2 regions of the Collinsella sp. CLA-AA-H167 genome follow, and region 2 is predicted to be linked to the other one. Evidence: riboswitches for the same ligand, from Rfam matches in the RefSeq annotation. Region 2 holds a riboswitch; the other holds the start of a gene.
What was found. A riboswitch is a leader RNA that binds a small molecule or an ion and turns the genes downstream of it on or off. The one in region 2 is predicted to bind thiamine pyrophosphate.
Positions count from the first base shown of each region.

Region 1: linked by a shared signal. The riboswitch ahead of thiC (phosphomethylpyrimidine synthase ThiC) and the one ahead of thiM (hydroxyethylthiazole kinase) in region 2 are both predicted to bind thiamine pyrophosphate.

Region 1 covers NZ_JBBNGA010000001.1:154,165-160,973, reverse strand. The annotation lists gene polA (DNA polymerase I) at 1-1,419, opposite strand, end outside; gene AAAT03_RS00765 (aminopeptidase) at 1,586-2,983, shown strand; gene AAAT03_RS00760 (YaaA family protein) at 3,087-3,896, shown strand; gene AAAT03_RS00755 (hypothetical protein) at 3,922-4,437, opposite strand; TPP riboswitch at 4,501-4,616, shown strand; gene thiC (phosphomethylpyrimidine synthase ThiC) at 4,609-5,943, shown strand; gene thiD (bifunctional hydroxymethylpyrimidine kinase/phosphomethylpyrimidine kinase) at 6,122-6,809, shown strand, end outside.
Region 2 covers NZ_JBBNGA010000006.1:50,696-57,504, forward strand. The annotation lists gene AAAT03_RS05330 (patatin family protein) at 98-967, shown strand; gene AAAT03_RS05335 (thiamine phosphate synthase) at 1,080-1,775, opposite strand; gene AAAT03_RS05340 (thiamine-binding protein) at 1,772-2,113, opposite strand; gene thiM (hydroxyethylthiazole kinase) at 2,117-2,956, opposite strand; TPP riboswitch at 3,008-3,118, opposite strand; gene AAAT03_RS05350 (HAD family hydrolase) at 3,280-4,188, shown strand; gene AAAT03_RS05355 (LysR family transcriptional regulator) at 4,199-5,095, shown strand; gene AAAT03_RS05360 (5-methyltetrahydropteroyltriglutamate--homocysteine S-methyltransferase) at 5,251-6,384, shown strand; gene AAAT03_RS05365 (uracil-xanthine permease family protein) at 6,507-6,809, shown strand, end outside.

The sequences.
Region 1 (6,809 bases), on a different contig from region 2:
GCCGCGCGCCGCAGGCAGCGCCATCTGCAGATACGTATCGGCCAGATACACCTCGTCAAACTCGGAGCGGTCGGAATCCAGCAGATAGGCAGCGACCACGGTATCGAAGATACGCGTGGAATCGACAGCGAGCGGATCCATGAGCTCGAGCTCAGAAGAATCGATGGGCGAAAGCTCATGCAGGAGTGCCTTCATATCCGGGCTCGCCACGCGGCCCTCCATAAACAGATGTGCGAGCACGCCGGCAATAACGCCGTGGACGAGGTTGAAGCCCTCAACCTCAGCCGCCGCACCGCCGTCGCCCTCCTCGAGCGAGAACAGGCCCTTGGACGTCGCCAACCACAGCGTGCGCGTCAGGCCAAAGAGCGCGCCCTCTTCCTTGTCGTCGTCCACCACGGCGGCGACCCACTCGCCGGCATCAATCGCGCGGGAGACCTCATCTGCAACGGCACCAAGCGCGTCAGTATCGCCGGCGGCTGCGCGCAAAACGGCGGGCATCTCAAACGTGCTGGCAGTGGCAGCAGCGCCACCCTCGCCGCCGATCAGCGCCAAGAAACGGTTCTGCATGGCGGTGATACCAAGCGTACCCAGCGCCGCAGACACCTCGTCGGCAGAAAACGCCGGGAAAGTCGTCGCCTCAAAATCGAGCTCAACGGGCGCATCGGTGCGGATGGTCGCCACCTTACGGCTCAGCAGCGCGTCGTCGATGTGTGCGCGCAGGTTTTCGCCCATCTTGCCCTTGACCTCATCGGCGTGTGCGATGACCTCGTCCAGGCTACCGTACTGCGCAATGAGCGCGCTCGCCTTTTTGGGGCCGATGCCCGGCACGCCGGGAATGTTATCCGACGTATCGCCCTTCAGGCCGTAAAAGTCGGGCACGAGCGCCGGCGTGATGCCGTGATACAGATCGTCCACGCTCTCGGGCGTCATGATCGCCACGTCGGACAGGCCCTTGCGGGTCGAGACTACGTTGACGTGCTCGGTCACGAGCTGATACATATCGCGATCACCGGTCACCAGCAGCATGTCGCAGCCGGCCTCCTCACCCAAGCGCGCCATGGTTCCCAGGATATCGTCGCCTTCCCAGCCCTCGGACTGCAGAATCGGCACATTGAGCGCACCGAGCAGCTCCTTGATCATCGGAAACTGCGCGTGCAGATCGGGGTCCATGGGTGGGCGCTGCGCCTTGTACTGCGGCAGCATCTCCATACGCACGCGCGGCTTGCCCTTGTCAAACGCCACAACGACTCCATCGGGGTTAAAGGCGTCGATCATCTTGAGAAACATATTCAAAAAGCCAAAGATCGCGTTGGTGGGGCGACCGTCCGGCGCGTTCATGGTGGGCGGCACGGCGTGAAAGGCGCGGTGCATGAGCGAGTTGCCGTCGATAACGGCAAAGGTACGGCGCTTGTCAGACATATTGAATACCTCGCTTTGGGCTGGGCACGGTTTGCTCACACCAGTTTACACGCTCCCCGCCCCACGGCCACCGCACATCAGGCTTCCCTGCCGCCGCGGGCCCGCGCGTGATACGATGGCTCACGGTACATCAACCAGCACGATCGATCCGAAAGGAGCCTGCGTCATGGAGCGTCCCTGCGCATGGAAAAAGTACACGCCACAGCAGATCGAGGAGCTCGAGGAGCTTTGCCGCGGCTACAAGCAGTTTTTGAGTGAGAACAAGACCGAGCGCCTGTGCGTCAAGACCGGTATCAAGATGGCCGAGGAGGCGGGCTACGTCAATCTGGAGACCGTGATCTCCGAGGGCCGCGCGCTCAAGGCCGGCGACAAGGTGTACGCCGCCAATCACGGCAAGGACCTTATGCTCGTCAACCTGGGCACCGCCCCGTTCGAGCAGGGCTTTAACATCCTGGGTGCTCACGTGGACTCGCCGCGCCTGGACCTCAAGCAGAACCCCGCCTTCGAGGCCGGCGACATGGCCTACCTCGACACGCACTACTATGGCGGCGTCAAGAGCTACCACTGGGTCGCTTCCCCGCTCGCACTCGTAGGCGTCATCTGCAAAAAGGACGGCACCACCGTCGACATCAACATCGGTGACAAGGCTGACGACCCGGTCTTTACCATCTCCGACTTGCTGATCCACCTCTCGAGCGAGCAGATGGCCAAGCCCGCCAAGGACGCCGTCGACGCCGAGATCCTCGACGTGATTGTGGGCGGCCGCCCCGTCAAGTTTGACGAGGACGACAAGGACGCTCCCAAGGAGCCCGTCAAGCAGATGTTCCTGGATATCCTCAAGGAGCAGTACGACGTCGAGGAGGAGGACTTCCTCTCCGCCGAGATCGAGGTCGTGCCCGCCGGCCCCGCCCGTGACATGGGCCTCGACCGCTCCATGATCTTGGGCTACGGCCACGACGACCGCGTCTGCGCCTACCCCTCCATGCTCGCCCAGATCAACGTCGCCAACGTGGAGCGCACGAGCATCACGCTCATCGTCGACAAGGAGGAGATCGGCTCCGTGGGCGCCACCGGCATGACGAGCCGCTTCTTCGAGAACACCGTCGCCGAGATCATGACGCTCGCCGGCGAGGACAGCCCGCTGGCCCTGCGCCGCGCACTCGCCCGCAGCCGCATGCTCTCCTCCGACGTGTCCGCCGGCTTCGACCCGGGCTACGCCGGCAAGTTCGAGACCAAGAACGCAGCCTTCATGGGTCGCGGCCTGTGCTTTAACAAGTACACGGGCAGCCGCGGCAAGGGCGGCTCCAACGACGCCGACGCCGAGTACGTGGCCCTCGTCCGCGACATCATGGACGAGGCCGGCGTGGACTTCCAGACCTGCGAGCTCGGCCGCGTCAACGCGGGCGGCGGCGGCACCATCGCCTACATCATGGCCAAGTACGGCATGAACGTCATAGACTCCGGTGTTGCCGTCCTATCCATGCACGCCCTGTGGGAGGTCGCCAACAAGGCCGACATCTACGAGGCCTACCGCGGCTACAAGGCCTTCCTCGAGCGCGCCTAACCAACCCTTCATCAGTTGCGGTGAAATACGGACTAAACTGGCCCATAAACGGCCAAAACAGACTGTATTCCACCGCAACTTCTTTTTTGGCAGAGGAGAGTTCATGCTCCAGGTCATCGTTTCACCCGCCAAGCAAATGCGCGCGGCACAAGATGCTTTTGAAGTTCAGGGGATTCCGCCCTTTGCGCGCGAGACCGCCCAGCTGCACCATGCGCTCTTGGACATCGAACGAACCGAAGGCGACAGCGGCCTACAAGCTCTATGGAACGTCAGCGACAAGCTGCTGGCCCCTTGTCTCGACATTTTGCATGAGTTCGAGCCCATCTTGGGAAACGACGATCTTGCCGATTCCGGTATCGCGTACCGCATCTCCCCTGCCATCATGTCCTATCACGGCATTCAGTACCAGAGCATGGCACCAGAGGTGATGGATTCCGCGCAGCTCGCATGGCTGCAAGACCATCTGTGGATTCTCTCGGGCCTTTACGGATGCGTACGCCCCTTTCATGCCGTTGAACCGTATCGGCTGGAGATGGGCGCGAAGCTCGCCGTTGACGATGCCCGAGATCTCTACGCGTTTTGGAGCGACAAGCTCGCGCGGGCTATCGCCCCGGCGGGCTCAAACACTACGATCGTCAACCTCGCCAGCGTAGAGTATGCCAAAGCCGCTCTGCCCCATCTCGCGGGCGACGCTACGGCCGTCACATGCCTCTTTGGCGAGGGTATCCGCAACGGGAAGCCCATCCAACGGTCGACCGCCAGCAAAAAGGCGCGCGGCTCCATGGTGCGGTGGATGGCTGAAAGCAAGCTCGAGGATGCAAGCGGGCTTACCGCATTCAACATCGGCTATCGTCACATCCCCGAGCTTTCAGACGAAAACACTCTGGTTTTCATGAACGCGCAGGCACAATAGGCCCGCCGTTTCCAACCCCCCCCCGTTACTCCGCCAAGCCGTCGGCTTTGGCAACTTCGTTTGTCGAGCCATTTTGGTAGGTAATCTTAACGTGCTCTACCTCGGACACCGCAACACCCGATGGGGGCTCCAAGCGCCATTCCGTCAGCGCGATATCCATAGTCGTAGGCACGTCGCCCTGATTCTTGAGCTTCACCGCCAGCGTTTTGAGCGCCGCATCATACGTCACGCGTTCGATTTCTTCGCCCGGAATAGACCCGCCGCTCAACTGCAGCTGCACAAACTCGTCGCGCGGATACCAATAGTCGCCCGGCGCGGCAACGGTATTGCCGCCCGTAACCTTCACTGTCATGATCGGCAGGGCATCGTCGGCCTCGAACTCCCATGCAGCGCCGCCGTGACCGCCAAACGTCCAGATACAAAAGGCAATCACCAGCACGGCAAGCACCGCAAAACCAATCGCGACAAGGCCATGGTGCGCACGGCTTTCCTCGGCCGATACATCCCATTGCGTCTCTCGATATAGATGCTTGTCTTCCATGTTCGCCTCCCCACAGGCACGCTCGTTAGGCCAATCGTACCCATTCGAGCTATACTTGAGCCCATTACATAAACGGGGAGCTTGCAGGACAAGACGGCAGGCTGAGACTGGGCGCGCCCGCCCTGACCCGCAAACCTGATATGGGTAATGCCAACGAAGGGAGCTGTGCCAATGAGCACACAGACCGAGCCCAAGCTCGTCACGCAAATCGACTTCGCCCGCGCCGGGCAGATCACGCCGCAGATGAAGGAAGTCGCCGAGCGCGAGCATCGCGACCCCGAGTACATCCGCGAGCGCGTGGCCGACGGCCGCATCGCCATTCCCGCCAACATCGTGCACATCAAAAAAGGCATGCGCGCCTTTGGTGTCGGCGAGGGCCTGTCTACTAAGGTCAACGTCAACCTGGGCATCTCGGGCGATAAAGCCGATGCCGCCGAGGAATGGAAGAAGGTCAAGATCGCCGAGGACTTTGGCGCCGACGCCATCATGGACCTTTCCAACTCGGGCAAGACGCGCCAGTTCCGCCAGCAGCTCATCGACGAGACACCGCTCATGGTGGGCACCGTCCCCATGTACGACGCCATCGGCTATATGGAAAAGCCGCTGGTCAAGCTGACCAAGGATGACCTGTTCGAGGTCGTGCGCGCGCACGCCGAGGACGGCGTGGACTTTATGACCATCCACTGCGGCATCAACAAGTCGGTCACCAAGACCTTTAAGGAGACCGGCCGCTTGATGAACATCGTGAGCCGCGGCGGCTCGCTGCTGTTTGGCTGGATGGAGGTCACCGGCAACGAAAACCCCTTCTACGAGTACTTTGACGAGCTGCTCGAGATTTGCCACGAGTACGACGTGACGATTTCGCTCGGCGACTCCTGCCGCCCGGGCTGCCTCTACGACTCCAACGATGCCACCGAGACCGCCGAGATGATCGAGCTGGGCAAGCTGTGCAAGCGCGCTTGGGCCGCCGGCGTCCAGGTCATGGTCGAGGGCCCGGGTCACATGGCGCTCGACGAGATCGCCGCCAACATGAAACTGCAGAAGCGCCTGTGCCACAATGCCCCGTTCTATGTGCTCGGGCCGCTGGTGACCGATATCGGCGTGGGTTACGACCACATCACCGCCGCCATCGGCGGCGCCATCTCCGCCAGCTCCGGTGCCGACTTCCTGTGCTACGTGACGCCCGCCGAGCACCTGTGCCTGCCCGACGCCAAGGACGTGCTCGACGGCCTCATGGCCACCAAGATCGCCGCGCACGCCGCCGATATCGCCAAGAAGGTGCCGCACGCCCGCGACATGGACGACAAGATGGGCCAGGCACGCCGCAAGCTCGACTGGGATGCCATGTGGAAGTGTGCTCTCGACCCGGTCACCGGCAAGAAACGCTACGAAGAATCCCCCGCCGCCACCGAGGGCACCTGCACCATGTGCGGCAAGATGTGCGCCGTCCGCACCGTTAACAAGGTGTTCGAAGGCACGACGATCGACCTCGGCATGGAGGACTAACTCGTCACCGGAGCCACAATCGGTAACATGGTGTTCGTCAATTGTTGACGTGTGAACATTTGCTTACATTTGCGTAAAGATTGCATCGCTCGCCCGGGTTCGTCATAGAGCCGGCCCGGGCATCTTTATAATGCTGGCTTAAAGACCCATTTGATTCCGACCGAACAAGGGAGCGAACATGGATCGCAGTAAGGTACCTGCCGTTCTATCCATCGCAGGATCCGATTCCAGCGGCGGCGCCGGCATTCAGGCCGACATCAAGACCATCACGGCACACCGCCTGTATGCCGAGACGGCCATCACCGCCATCACCGCACAAAACACGCTCGGTGTCACCGCCGTGCAGAATATCTCCCCTGATATCGTCGCTGCGCAGATCGACGCCGTATTTGACGATATCCGCCCCAGCGCCGTCAAGATCGGCATGGTTTCCTCTGCCGAGATTATCGAGGTTATCGCCGACCGCCTGAGCGCCTGGAACGCGACAAACGTGGTCGTCGACCCCGTCATGGTAGCCACCTCGGGCGCACGGCTGATTGCCGATGATACCGCCGAGGCGCTCACCCGCCGCCTGTTCCCACTAGCAACCGTCATCACGCCCAATATTCCCGAGGCCATGGCCCTGCTTGACTACGAGGTCGACTCCGAGCGCACACAGCAAAATGCTGCCATGCTCCTCACCCGCCGCTTTGGTTGCGCATCCCTCGTTAAGGGTGGGCATCTTGTCAACGAGGCCAACGATGTATTGGCCGAACCCGCGCCACTCGATGACGAGGGCAACCATCTGGGCGATCCGCTCACCACGTGGTTCCGCCACAAGCGCATCGAGACCGACAACACACACGGCACCGGCTGCACGCTTTCGT
Region 2 (6,809 bases):
GCGCGGCGATGCGATGTTCGATAAAAATGCGAATGAGACGATATATGTTGACGGGTATACTTGTCCCGTTTTAAAACGCAGGAACGGAGATGGTCGCATGGCACAGCCGAATACGGCGCGCACGGTGGGGCTCGCGCTCGAGGGAGGCGGCTACCGCGGTATGTATACGGCGGGCGTGCTCGACGTTTGGATGGAGCACGGTTTGACCTGCGACCATATGGTGGGCGTCTCGGCGGGCGCGGCGTTTGGCTACAACTTTAAATCGCGCCAGATCGGCCGCGCCATTCGCTACAACAAGGCCTATTGTGCCGATAGGCGCTATGCGAGCGTGACGAGCTGGTTGCGAACCGGTGACATGTTCAATGCCGATTTTGCCTATCACGAGGTACCCATCGAGCGCGATCCCATCGACCTGGAGACATATCGCGCCTGCCCCATGCGGTTTACGTGCGTGTGTACCGATATCGAGACAGGCAAGGCCGTCTACCACGACCTGCCCTATGGCGACGAGAGGGATATCGAGTGGATCCGGGCGTCGTCGGCGATTCCCGTGGCGACGCGCCCCGTTGTCATTGAGGGGCATAAATATCTGGATGGTGGCGTGGCTGATTCCATTCCCAGCGCTTGGCTGTTTGCGCAGGGGTATGACCGCAATATCGTGGTGCTCACGCAGCCGGCGGGCTTTGTGAAGCAGCCCAACAACGTGATGCCCATGCTGCGGCGCGTGTTCCGTCACTACCCGGAGTTTGTCGCAGCGCTTGAGCATCGGCATGAGGTCTACAATGCCACGCTCGATGACCTGGCACGCCGCGAGGCTGCCGGCGAAATCTTTGTAGTGCGGCCGAGCGAATCGGTGAAGGTGCCGTCGCTGTGCCGCGAACCGGATGAGCTCGAGCGCATCTACCAGATCGGCCGCCACGATGCGGAAGCGACTTTGCCTGCGCTGGAGGCCTACCTAGCGGGGTAGAGCAACTTGCCGTGTGCTCGGCGGAAAGCGCATCCCGGAATGGACGTCCAAACTGGGATGCGCTTTCCATTGCTGAAGATATGAGGCCGCGGAGCAGCTGCTCGGCCTATGTCTATGCCTGCTGCCAGGTGTCGACAAGCTCCTTGGCCGCGGCGTGGGGGTCGTCGGCACTGCAGACGGCGCTCACCACAAAGAAGCCATCGACGCCGGTGGCCTTGAGCTGCGGCAGGTCGGCCGTCTTGACGCCGCCGCCCACCACGATGGGCACGGGGCTTGCCGCGTGGAGTGCGGCCAGGTCCTCAAAGCTCTTGGTGATGATGGAGCCGTCGGCCGCGCGTCCGCAGTCGCGCTTGGTCTCGGTCTCGTGGAGTGGGCCGATGCCCAGGTAGTCGACTAGGCTCATGTCGGCGGTCTTGACGTACTCGAGCATCTCCTCGCAACGGGCCGAAAGGCCCACGATGGCGTCGGGCCCCAGCAGCTTGCGACAGACCTCGACGGGAATGTCGCTCTGACCCACGTGCACGCCGTCGACAGCAATGCCCTGCTCGCGCGCGGCGAGTACGCAGTCCAGGCGGTCGTCAATCAGCAGGGCGACCTGGCCGGTCTTGCCAGCCTTTGCGATTGCCTGCGCGGCGTCGCCCGTCAGTGCGATGATTTCGCGGGCGCTTGCCACCTTGGAGCGCACCTGGATGCAGGTAAAGCCGGCGTCGAGTGCCTGGGCCACCACATCGCCCACGGGGCGCCCGAGCGTGTTTTCGGGGCCGAGTACCAGATAGGCCGAGATATCAAGGTTGTCGCGGATGCTCATCGTGCTTCCTCCTGTTTCTTGATCTGTGCTTCCATGCGCTCGAGTTTGCCGGTCATGGTGTCGGTAAATCCGGGTCGAATATCGGCTTTGAGCACGACTTCGGTGCGGATGCCCTTGCTCGCCAACACAAAGGTTGCGTCGCGCACGACCTGCATGACCTCGTCCCAGTCGCCCTCGATCTCGGTGAACATCGAGGTGGTGCGGTTGGGAAGGCCGCTCTCGCGAATGACGCGCACGACCTCGGCGACCTCGGCGGACAGCTCATCGCCGGTGCCGCACGGGGCGATGGCAACGGCGACGAGCGTGTTCATGCCGGCGTTGGTTGCGGGTTCGGACATGGCTTATGCCTCCTCGAGCTCGAGTTGGTTATCGGCGATGTCTTGGGCGGTTGCGCGGTAGAGCTCGTCGATAAAGGCGACCTTAAAGCTTGCCGGGGCATCGGCGACAGCGGCGGCACGCGTGCCGGCAACGTTGTAGACGGCGGTGCCGCAGACGGCTGCCGTAAACGGGTCGGCAGCGCAGGCGTACACGGCCAGGACGCCGCCCTGCGAGCAACCGCAGCCGGTGATCTTGGACATGAGCGGGCTGCCGCCGTGGGATTTGGCCACGGTCGTGCCGTCGGTGATCAGGTCGACTTCGCCAGAGACCACTACGGCGCCGCCGGTGTAGCGGGCGAGCGCCACGGCGGCATCGCGGGCGGCGTCGACCGTGTCGGTGGTATCGACACCACGTACGCGGCTCAGATCGGCCGCCTCGCCCTCAAGACCCCACAGGCCGGCGAGCGCGATAATCTCGGAGGCGTTGCCGCGCACGATGGCGGGCTTGTACTGCTTGAGCTCGTTTACCAGCTGGGTGCGCAGGCTGCCGATGCCCAGGCCCACCGGGTCGAGCACCCAGGGCTTGCCGGCGTCGTATGCCGCCTTGGCCGCGCGGGGAATCGTCTGCTCGTAGATGGGGAAGAGCGTGCCCATGTTGAGATAGATGGCGCCGCCGCCGGCAACGAGTGCCTCGCCCTCGTCTGGCAGATAGACCATGGCGGCCGAACCGCCCACGGCGAGCTGTGCGTTGGCGACAAAGTCGATCGTCACCGTGTTGGTGATGGAGCCGGCCATCGGATTGGCCGCGCGAATCTCTTCCACGGCCTTGACCACATTTTGCTTAAGCTGTTTCGAATCAATCACTGCACATGCCTCCTTGGCATAGAAAAGGGGCGCTGTGCATAGACAGCGCCCCTGTAAAGGCGGCATGCTCCCTACGCCAGCATTAACTGACAGGTTCAAAGGATTGGGCCCTATGCCCTCTCAGCCTTGTGGTTTGCACCGCCGGCACTCCCGCATCGAATCTGTTGCTCCCTATACTAACGCACCTGCCAAAAAGGGACAGATTTATTTTGGCAGGTGGCAACAGGGGCGCTGCATTTTCCCAGATAAAACCTGCCAAAATAAACCTGTCCCTTATTGGTAGGTCGTTACAATGGTTACGGTGAAAATGACTGGGGGACTCTATGATCAAACTTGTGCTGACCGATATGGACGATACGCTGATTCCAGCCGGGCATGACGGTGCCAGCGACTACGCCATTGAGGGTATTCATGCCATGCAGGCGGCTGGTCTGCACTTTGGCCCGGTTTCGGGTCGCCAACCGTCCGCGATGGGCTGGATGTTCAAAAATCGTTCCGAGTGCTTTTCGACCGGTGCGTTCTGCAACGGCCAGGTCATGTTTGTCGACGGTCAGGCGGTCGCTTCGCGCGCGACCGACAACGATGCCCTGATGCGTCTGGCCGATTACCTCGAGCAAGAGACCGACGATACCTATCTAAAGGTCTACAGCCTGGGTGACGACTTTTGGGATAACGATGCCTATTGCGTGACGAGCGACCCCGAGCGCGTGCATCGCGCCATGGAGTCGGGCGGCAACGCATGGCTCAAAGGCGAAGAGGCTCCGTGCCGTCCTGTTGTCGACGACGCGCCGGTGTTCAAGGCAAATATCTGGAGCGCCCGCTCGCGTGAGGAGCTCGCGGAGCTACGTGAGCGCGTTGCCGCTGAGGTGCCGGAACTCTCGCTTGTGTTTCCCAACAACCGAGTGCGCCTGTTTGACATCCTTCCGGCTGGTTGGGACAAGGGCTGCGCTGCGCTGGAGCTGGCGCGCGCTTTGGGCCTGACGCCCGATGAGGTGGCCGTATTTGGCGATTCCGATAACGATCTGCCCATGATCGATGCCGTTCCCAACTCCGTTGCAGTCGCCAATGCCAACGAGGCTGTCACGGCTGCCGCGCGCTGGCATATCGGCGCTGCGGCAGACGATGCGGTTGCCGGGGCTCTACATCAGATTGCCGCCTGCGCCGCGACGGGGGAGATGCCGCCGTTTATGCGTCAGATGGATGCGACGGGTTTCGACGTCACGAACGTCTAGGGAGGGCGCTATGAAGCTCCAGCAGCTCAGGTATGTCGTCAAAGTTGCCGAATGCGGCAGCATCACCGAGGCCTCGCGCCGGCTCTTTGTGTCGCAGCCCTCGATTACCGCGTCGATCCGCGATCTCGAAAACGAGATGGGTGTGCATATCTTTGAGCGCACCAACAAGGGTGTCATTGTGTCCGAGGAGGGCGAGACCTTCTTGGGCTACGCGCGCCAGGTGCTCGACCAGGCCGATCTGCTCGAGGGCAAGTACAAGGGCGCATCCGAGCAGGTGCCGCATTTTAGTGTGAGCTGTCAGCATTATTCCTTTGCCGTTAATGCGTTTGTCGATGTGATTCGTGAGTTCGATGCCGCGCGCTATGACTTTACCCTGCGCGAGGAACAGACTCACGAGATTATCGAGGACGTCGCGCATATGAAAAGCGAACTAGGCATCTTGTACTTGTCCGAGCATAATCGCGAGGTTATCGAGCGCATGCTGGCGGCCAACGAGCTCGTGTTCGAAGGGCTTTTCTGCGCCACGCCGCACGTCTTTGTGTGTGCCGACCATCCGCTGGCGGACAGTTCCAGCGTGACACTCGAGGATCTCGAGGACTATCCGTTTTTATCCTACGAGCAGGGCAGCTACAACTCGTTTTATTATTCCGAGGAGCTGACCTCGACGTTTGAGCGCCGCAAGAATATCCGCGTGCGCGACCGTGCGACGCTGTTCAACCTGGCCATGGGACTCAACGGCTACACGGTGTGTTCGGGCGTGATTAGTCACGAGCTCAACGGCCCCGGCATCATCTCGATTCCGCTCGATGTGGACGAGTACATGGAGATCGGCATCATCACGCGCAAAAATACGACGCTCACGCGCTACGGCCAAGCCTATATCGACGCGATCCGTCAGCATATCTAGGCTGCTGTGCTCCGCGCGGGTCAAATTTCTTTATGGCAGTCCAGACTGATATAGGAATTATCTATATCAAACTGTTATAAACGTATATTTTACGATGGCCATATGAGCGCTCATACTCTGTCCCAGTAAAGCAACCAATACAAAGGGAGATATCTATGAGCACTTCAATTCAACCGAACGCGCCGTTTCGCGCTGATATCGTCGGCAGCTTTCTTCGTCCGCAGGCCGTAAAGGATGCCCGCGCTGCCTATGCGGCAGGCACGCTTGATGCCGAGGGGCTTAAGGCCGTCGAGGAAGAGGCTATTCGCGACCTGGTGGACAAGCAAAAGGCCGCCGGCCTGCAGGTCATCACCGATGGCGAGTTCCGCCGCAGCTACTGGCACCTCGATTTTATGTGGGGGCTGAACGGCGTCGAGCGTCGCACCTCGCGTACGGGCTATATGTTCCACGATGAGGAGACCACCGCCGACACCGCCGTGGTAACCGGTCCCATTAGCGGCGAGAACCATCCGTTCGTCGAGCACTTCAAATTTGTCAAGGCGCTCGAGGGGGAGGGCCAGGTCGCGCGGCAAACTATTCCGGCGCCGATCCAGACGTTCTCCGAAGTCACGCTCGACCGCTGCGATGGCCAGCAGGAGAGCCTGCGCGCTGTCTATAAGACCGACGAAGAGCTCGCCGACGCCATCGCGGCGGCATACCGCACCGTGATTGCCGACCTGTATGCCGCAGGCTGCCGCAACATTCAATTTGATGACTGCACCTGGGGCATCTATTGCGATACCGACTTTGTGGCAAAGACTGGTATGAGCCCGGTCGACCTGCAAAAGGTGTCCGAGCTGGGCGTGGCGCTCAACAACGCCGCCATCGAGGGCAAGCCCGACGACCTGGTCATCAACACGCATGTGTGCCGTGGTAATTACCACTCCACCTATGCCTTCGAGGGCGGCTATGACCCCATCGCGCCGTACCTGTTCGCACACGAGAACGTCGATGCGTTTTACCTTGAGTTCGATACGCCGCGTGCCGGTGGCTTTGAGCCGCTCAAGTACGTTGCCCCCGGCAAGAAGGTCGTGTTGGGCCTAGTGACCACCAAGGCCGCTGAGCTTGAGGACGAGGATGCCATCGTCGAGCGTATTCACGAGGCTGCAAAGTATGTTCCGCTCGAGAACCTGTACCTGTCGCCTCAGTGCGGCTTTGCCAGCTGCGAGATTGGCAACAAGCTGACCGAGGACGAGCAATGGGCAAAGATCGCGCTGGTCAAGCGCATTGCCGAGCGCGTTTGGAAATAGCGGTAACGTTCGCAGGTGACGGCGCGTGCGAGACATGGCGTATCGCGTACAATGTTTCGGATCGTATCGTTCGGGCAGGTTATCCGATATGCCCGATCGCCCTTCCATTCGAAAGGACATCCATGTCCCAATCCTCGACGCCCGCCGTCACCGATGCCATCTACGATGCATCGTCGCTCGGCCGCCCGCGCATGTTCCTGCTCGGCCTGCAGCACCTGTTTGCCATGTTTGGCGCCACGGTACTGGTGCCCGTGCTCACCGGCCTCTCGGTATCGGCAACGCTTTTGTTTGCCGGCTTGGGCACGCTGCTGTTCCACTCCCTGTCGCGCGGTAAGGTACCGGCATTTTTGGGCTCATCGTTTGCCTTTATTGCCGGTTATGCCGCAATCGCACCCAACGGCGAGGCCGAGCTTTTGCCCTACGCC